2 regions of the Agrobacterium sp. O3.4 genome follow, and region 2 is predicted to be linked to the other one. Evidence: riboswitches for the same ligand, from Rfam matches in the RefSeq annotation. Region 2 holds a riboswitch; the other holds the start of a gene.

Region 1 (3,830 bases), on a different contig from region 2:
TTCGGTAGATTGTTGTGTCCTTCCAGTGCTTTCAGAAAATTCCTGCGGGCAGGGCCGGTTATCTTCGGATGTCGTGGGCTGGGCTTCCGGGGCCCTAGGGTTCCGCGCCGGAGGGAATGAGAGCCGTTTGCTATGGAGCTGCTCAAGGTCGATAGTTTCGAGTTGCGGACCGTGGATATCGCCGATGTGGAGGCGGATCATCTGCATGCCCTCTCCATGGCTGTCGGATGGCGGTATCATGCCAATGAATGGTGTTTCCTGCGCCAGTGCGGTGTGGGTCTTGCGGCGCTGGACGAGATTGACCGGGTTGTCGCGACCGCCATGCTTTTTCCCTATGATCAGGCTTTTGCGACGTTAGGCATGGTCATAGTCTCCCCACGCCTGCAGGGGCAGGGCGTAGCACCCTGGCTGGTCCGGCAGCTTGTGGCGAGATATCCTGCCGCCGCCTTGCGGCTGAATGCAACGGAGGTGTCCCGGCGGCTATTTGCCGGGCTCGGTTTTACCGGGGATGCGGAACGGGTGCATCTTCTGCGCGGCAAGGCCCGTCGCACCACCGAGGCGCCGCAGCTTGGCAAGAAACAGAGGATCGAGCCAGTTTCGGAACATCATCTCCCCGCCGTGGAAGATCTGGACCGGGCGGCTTTCGGCGTTTCACGCCGGGGCGTGCTGCAGCGTCTCCTGCGGGAAAACACCGGCTACGGCCTGTTCGAGGCGGATCGTCTGGCCGCCTTTGCGCTGCGGCGGGCGGCAGGGCGGGGCCACATCATCGGCCCGGTGGTTGCGGAGGGGGAAGCGGAGGCAGTCGCGCTGGTAAGGCGGCATTTTGCCGATCTCGACGGGCAGCTTGTCCGGCTCGATGCCTTGCGTGATGACGGTGTTCTCACCGATTTTCTGGCGCAATCCGGACTGGTGGTGATTGAAACACTGACGACCATGTCAAAAAATGCGCCGCAGCCGGAAGGTTCCGGCTCGGCTGGGATTTTCGCTCTGGCAGGCCCATCCCTGTGTTGAAGCACCTCGTTTCCCATCGACTTCATGTTACGCACTTTGGGTTCCTGCTGTGTGCGTGTCTTTGTCGCAGAACGGTTTCCATACGCTTGTGAGACATGCTTTGGCGATTGACGCTCCGGCTCTTGCCCCTTATGTGAGAAAGCGACGGTTCCTGCAGCCGAAAGGCGAAGGGATTAATAGGGAACATGGTGCGGGTGATGATGATCGCCCAATGCCGTGGCTGCCCCCGCAACTGTAAGCGGATTGCCGCTCATCCCCGTGGCGCCTCAAGGCGTCATGCCACTGTATTCTCCGGAATGCGGGAAGGCAGATGAACGGCGCAAATCCGTGAGCCAGGAGACCTGCCGTCAAAATATGAACCATCGTTACGGGCGGGGAAGCCCGGAGGAGGAAATTGTAATGTTATTTCATAACATTTGGTTTGCGTCCCGTCGTTGTTCTCCGTACAAGACGTCCCGCTGTTGCTGCGCGTTCTAACGCCTGCGGCTCTGGAATAAGCGATTTAATTTCGACTGGAGAACACATGTTTAATCCTGGACGCCTGCCGGCCTATGCCGGCCTTCTGGCCGCTGCGCTTACGGCTTTGCCCGCCGCTTCCGCCCATGCCGCCGAAACGGTCTATCCCCTGACGATCAACAGCTGCGGTCAGGACATCACCTTCAAACAGGCGCCGGCCCGCACGGTATCCGTCGGCCAGAGCACGACCGAGGTTCTTTATCTCCTCGGCGTTGCCGACAGGGTGGTGGGCACGGCGCTGTGGATCGGCCCGGTTCTGAAGGGTTACGAGGAAGCCAACGCCAAGGTGGAGCGTCTGGCCGACAATGATCCGAGTTTCGAAGCCGTTGTCGGCAAGAGGCCGGACCTGGTAACGACGCAGTTCCAGTGGCAGATCGGCCCGGAAGGTGTTGTCGGCACGCCCGCGCAATTCGCCGAACTCGGTATTCCCGTTTACACCTCGCCGGCCGATTGCGTCGGCAAGGATAATTCCGGCGGCGGGGACGGCGTTCGCAAGACCGGCTTTACCATGGAGCTGATCTATCAGGAGATCCGCGATCTCGCCAAAATCTTCAACGTGCAGGACCGCGGCGAAGAGGTTGTTGCCGACCTGAAAAAGCGTGAAGAAGCCGCCCGCGCCAAGATCGCTTCGGCCAATGGCAAGATTTCCGCCGTCTTCTGGTTCTCCAGCGCCGAACTGGATATCGACCCTTATGTGGCGGGCCGCCATGGCGCGCCCGGTTACATCATGTCCGCACTCGGGCTGACCAATATCATCGAAAGCGATGAGGAATGGCCGACCGTTGGCTGGGAAACCATCGCCAAGGCCAATCCGACCGTCATCGTCGCCGGCAAGATGGACCGTCGTCGTTTCCCGGCCGATGACGTTGCCGTCAAGCACAAGTTCCTTGCGACCGACCCCGTCGCCAGCATCATGCCCGCCGTTAAGGAAGGTCATGTGTTCGATATGGATGCGCAGGCGATGAACCCGACCATCCGCACGATCGAAGGTATTGAAACGCTGGCCGAGGCGATTTCGGCTGCCGGCCTCGCCAAGTGAACGGTTTTTCCGTCCATCTCGGCAGGGCGGGTCTGGCTTTTGCCGCGCTCGCCCTGCTGCTCGTCGCGCTGATGGCCGGAGCGGCCATCGGCGAGACTGCCATTCCCTTCGATGTGGTGGCGAAAACCATCGCCAACCGTGTCTTCCATGCGGGTTATCCGCTGGAGCCGCTGGATGAGGGTATCGTCTGGAGCTATCGCCTCAGCCGCGCCGTTGTCGCCGCCTGCTGCGGTGCTTCTCTGGCGCTTGCCGGCGCGGTGCTGCAATCGCTTTTGCGCAACCCGCTGGCCGATCCCTATATTCTCGGCATTTCCGCAGGCGCCTCCACCGGGGCGGTCGCGGTTGCGCTTCTGGGTTTCGGGGCAGGGCTCCTGACCATGCCGGCGGGGGCGCTGATCGGCGCTTTCGTTGCATTCTCGCTGGTCAGCCTTCTGGCGGTGCGGGCTGGTCACGGCAATAGCGCCATCATTCTGGCCGGGGTGGCCGGCTCGCAGCTGTTCAATGCCATGACCTCGTTCATCGTCACCAAATCCGCCAATGCCGAACAGGCGCGCGGCATTATATTCTGGCTTCTCGGCAATCTTTCCGGGGTGCGCTGGCCGGATGTCTGGCTGGCTTTGCCGGTCAGCATCGCCGGTCTCGCGGTGTGTCTATGGTATTCCCGGGCGCTGGATGCCTTCGCCTTCGGCGGTCAGGCCGCCGCCTCGCTCGGAATTCCGGTGCGCCGGACCTATGCGGTGCTGATCTCGGTTTCGGCGATCATGACGGCGGTGATGGTGTCGCTGGTGGGTTCCATCGGTTTTGTCGGTCTCGTCATTCCGCACGCGGCGCGCATCTTCGTCGGCGTTCGCCACGGGTTATTGCTGCCGGTAACGGCGCTGACCGGTGCTGTTTTCATGATTGTTGCCGATATTCTCTCGCGCATCGTCATTCCTGGTCAGGTGCTGCCGATCGGGGTCATCACCGCGCTCGTCGGCGCGCCGGCCTTCGCCTTCATTCTCGGGCAGAAGAGGGGGCGGTCATGAAATTATCCGCCCATGACCTGCATTTCCATGCCGGCAATGTCGATATTGTCCGTGGCGTTTCGCTCGATGTCGGTTCCGGAGAGTTTCTGGGCATTATCGGCCCGAATGGTTCCGGCAAAAGCACGCTGCTTTCCATGCTGGCCGGCATCCGCAAGCCGCGACGCGGCCACGTCACGCTTGGTGACGATGCGCTTGCCTCATTCGGACGGCGTGATCTTGCCCGCCGGTTGGCCTTTGTG
Region 2 (3,830 bases):
GCTTGCCGCATGACGCTGAAGCTTGAGACGATCGCTGAAGACGTTCTTCGGCGGGCAGAGGGCAAATCCCGTTTTATCATTGCCATTGCCGGTCCCCCTGGGGCCGGCAAATCCACGCTGGCGGACGCGCTTTGTGATGCTTTGCTGGCGCGGGGCGAAACGGCCGCCGTGCTGCCCATGGATGGCTTCCATATGGACAATGGCATCCTTGAAGAGCGTGGGCTGCTGCCGCGCAAGGGCGCGCCCGAAACCTTTGATGTGCGTGGCTTCCTCGATATCGTCTCTGCCGTCCGCAGGGGCGGGCAGGAGGTGCTTGTCCCGGTTTTCGACCGCTCCCGCGAAATCGCCATTGCGTCCGCCCGCGCCATCGCGCCGGAGACACGCTTCATTCTGGCTGAAGGCAATTATCTGCTGCTGAATGAGGCCCCATGGACGGCGCTTTCCGAGAGCTTCGACCTTACTATTTTCGTTGGGCCGTCGGTCAACGTGCTTGAAGAGAGGTTGCGGAGCAGATGGCAGGGCTACGGCCTCGATGCAGCTGCGATCCACGCCAAACTTTTTGAAAACGATCTTCCCAACGGTAAAAGGGTGATCGAGAACGCCCGCCCTGCCGATATTCACATCGATATCTGGGAATAGGTTAACGCTTTCTCGTCACTGAGCGGCAAGGCGCATTTGCCGTTAAGCCTTTGTTGACCATGTGTTGAATCTTTTTCATCCACAGGGTGGGGCTTTTGTGTGTCTATTTATTGACGAGAAAATTTCCTCATATGCTATATGTGGTGTTCAAGGTTCTCCCGATTCGCAAGCGTCGGGAGCTAAGACGGGAATTCGGTGAGCAACGCCATCATGGCGGAACAATGCCGAAACTGCCCCCGCAACTGTAAGCGGCGAGCATCGTTCCGATTTGGGTCACTGGAGCCAAAAGCTCCGGGAAGGCCGGGATAGATGTTGTGACCCGTAAGTCAGGAGACCTGCCTTGAGCGAAAACGTCCACGGGCGGGGTGTCCGGAAGGAAGGTATGGCGCAAATGAATTGCGTTCGCCCTTTTCTGACCCCTTCCAGAACAAGCTTCGGGGTGAAGTCATGCCAGTGCATTTTTTTAAGTTCCTGCGCTCGTCGGCGTAGAGAGTGATTTTACGCGGCCAGAAGCGTTTTCAGGATAACCGGGACAAACGGTTTCCGTCCGGAAATGTGACAAACCCTCTAAGCCGTGCGCCCCACCTGAATGACAAATCCATCGCCACCCGATTGCGATTGCAATCGGCAATGTTGAGCCGTGTCCAAGAACGGCTTCGAAAGAGGAAATTATGACCGTCACCGTTTACAGCAAGCCCGCCTGCGTCCAATGCACTGCCACCTATCGCGCACTCGACCGCATCGGCGTTAGCTATGAGATCGTCGATATTTCCGAAGATGCGGATGCGCTCGATCACGTTCGCGGCCTTGGTTACATGCAGGTTCCCGTGGTCGTCGCCGGCGAACGCCATTGGGCGGGTTTCCGGCCGGATATGATCGGCGCGATCAGCTAAGGCGGCAGCGTGATGGGGCTGATCGTTTATTATTCCAGCCGCTCTGAAAACACGCATCGTTTCCTTCTGAAACTGGGGCGGCGATTATTGCGCCTGCCACTCGGCGCCGAGGAGGATGTGCCTCATGTGTCTGAGCCCTATGTGCTCGTCACCCCCACCTATGGGGGCGGCGGCACGAAAGGGGCCGTGCCAAAGCCGGTCATCCGGTTCTTGAACGAGCCCTCCAACCGAAATCTCATTCGCGGCGTCATCGCGGCGGGAAACACGAATTTTGGCGCAGCTTTCGCATCCGCCGGAGATATCGTCTCGCGCAAATGTGCCGTGCCGTTTCTCTATCGCTTCGAGCTTCTCGGCACGGAGGAAGATGTCGCCAACGTCAAACATGGATTGGAACGATTTTGGACACGCTGACCTCAGGCGCGCTGCGCAAGGACGCCAAACAGCCGGTAGCTGCAAGCCAGAAACCGGTTGATACGGGACTGGACTACCACGCGCTGAACGCGATGCTGAACCTCTATGACGAGAACGGAAAGATCCAGCTCGACAAGGATCGCCTTGCCGCCCGGCAATATTTCCTCCAGCACGTCAACCAGAACACGGTGTTTTTCCATAACCTCAGGGAAAAACTCGATTATCTGGTAACGGAGGGATATTACGAACAGGAGGTACTGGATCAGTATTCCTTCAATTTCGTCCGCGATCTCTATGACGAAGCCTATGCCCGGAAGTTCCGCTTTCCGACTTTCCTCGGGGCGTTCAAATATTACACCTCCTACACGCTGAAGACATTCGACGGAAAACGTTATCTGGAGCGTTATGAGGATCGCGTCTGCATGGTGGCGCTGGCTCTCGCGCGCGGTGACGAACAGCTTGCCCGCGACCTGATGGATGAGATCATTTCCGGCCGCTTCCAGCCGGCGACCCCGACGTTCCTGAACGCTGGCAAGAAGAGCCGCGGTGAGCTGGTCTCATGTTTTCTGCTACGCGTGGAAGACAATATGGAAAGCATCGGCCGCTCCATCAATTCGGCGCTGCAGCTTTCAAAGCGCGGCGGCGGCGTGGCGCTGTCCCTGACCAATATTCGCGAATTCGGCGCACCGATCAAGCACATCGAAAACCAGTCTTCCGGCGTCATTCCTGTCATGAAGCTGCTGGAAGACAGCTTTTCCTACGCCAACCAGCTTGGCGCGCGTCAGGGCGCGGGCGCAGTCTATCTGCATGCCCACCACCCTGACATCATGCGTTTCCTCGATACCAAGCGCGAAAATGCTGACGAAAAAATCCGCATCAAGACCTTGTCGCTCGGCGTGGTAATCCCTGACATCACCTTCGAACTCGCCCGCAACAACGAGGATATGTACCTGTTCTCGCCCTATGACGTGGAGCGGGTCTATGGCGTACCGTTGACCGAGATTTCTGTCAGCGAAAAATATCAGGAGATGGTCGCGGATAGCCGCATCCGCAAGAAGAAGATCAAGGCGCGCGAATTCTTCCAGGTGATCGCCGAAATCCAGTTCGAGAGCGGTTATCCCTACATCATGTTCGAGGATACGGTGAACCGCGCCAATCCGGTCGCCGGCCGTATCAGCATGAGCAATCTTTGCTCGGAAATCCTGCAGGTCAGCGAGGCAAGCGAATTTAATGCCGATCTTTCCTATAGCCATATGGGCAAGGATATCTCCTGCAATCTCGGCTCGCTGAACATCGCCTCGGCGATGGATTCGATGGATTTCGGCAAGACGATCGAGACCTCCATCCGGGCGCTGACGGCGGTATCGGACATGAGCCACATTTCCTCCGTTCCTTCGGTGGAAAAGGGCAATGATGCGAGCCACGCCATCGGGCTTGGCCAGATGAACCTGCACGGTTATCTGGCGCGCGAACGCATCTTTTATGGTTCCGAAGAAGGCGTCGATTTCACCAATATCTATTTCTACACCGTGACCTATCACGCCATCCGCGCCAGCAACCGGCTGGCCGTGGAACGGGGCCAGAGCTTCAAGGGCTTTGAGAACTCCAAATATGCCTCGGGCGACTATTTCGACAAATATACCGATCGGGAATGGTTGCCCGCGACGGAAAAGGTCCGTGAGCTGTTCGAAAAAGCCGGCATTGCCATTCCAACGCAGGAAGACTGGACGGCGTTGAAGCAGGACGTGATGGCATCGGGTCTCTATAACCAGAACCTTCAGGCCGTACCGCCAACCGGTTCGATCTCCTATATCAACCACTCCACCTCTTCCATTCATCCGATCGTCTCGAAGATCGAAATCCGTAAAGAGGGCAAGATCGGCCGCG

The links. Region 2 has a riboswitch for cobalamin ahead of nrdH (glutaredoxin-like protein NrdH). Riboswitches for the same ligand answer to the same signal wherever they lie in the genome.
Region 1: it holds a riboswitch for cobalamin, as region 2 does, so the genes downstream of both, M0412_RS15695 (ABC transporter substrate-binding protein) here and nrdH (glutaredoxin-like protein NrdH) in region 2, are expected to answer to the same signal.

What each region holds. Positions count from the first base shown of each region.
Region 1 covers NZ_JALPZP010000002.1:626,728-630,557, forward strand. The annotation lists gene M0412_RS15690 (GNAT family N-acetyltransferase) at 133-1,011, shown strand; cobalamin riboswitch at 1,140-1,375, shown strand; gene M0412_RS15695 (ABC transporter substrate-binding protein) at 1,535-2,566, shown strand; gene M0412_RS15700 (iron ABC transporter permease) at 2,563-3,591, shown strand; gene M0412_RS15705 (ABC transporter ATP-binding protein) at 3,588-3,830, shown strand, end outside.
Region 2 covers NZ_JALPZP010000001.1:2,590,836-2,594,665, reverse strand. The annotation lists gene M0412_RS12650 (ATP-binding cassette domain-containing protein) at 1-13, shown strand, start outside; gene M0412_RS12645 (nucleoside triphosphate hydrolase) at 10-639, shown strand; cobalamin riboswitch at 773-997, shown strand; gene nrdH (glutaredoxin-like protein NrdH) at 1,311-1,532, shown strand; gene nrdI (class Ib ribonucleoside-diphosphate reductase assembly flavoprotein NrdI) at 1,545-1,943, shown strand; gene nrdE (class 1b ribonucleoside-diphosphate reductase subunit alpha) at 1,931-3,830, shown strand, end outside.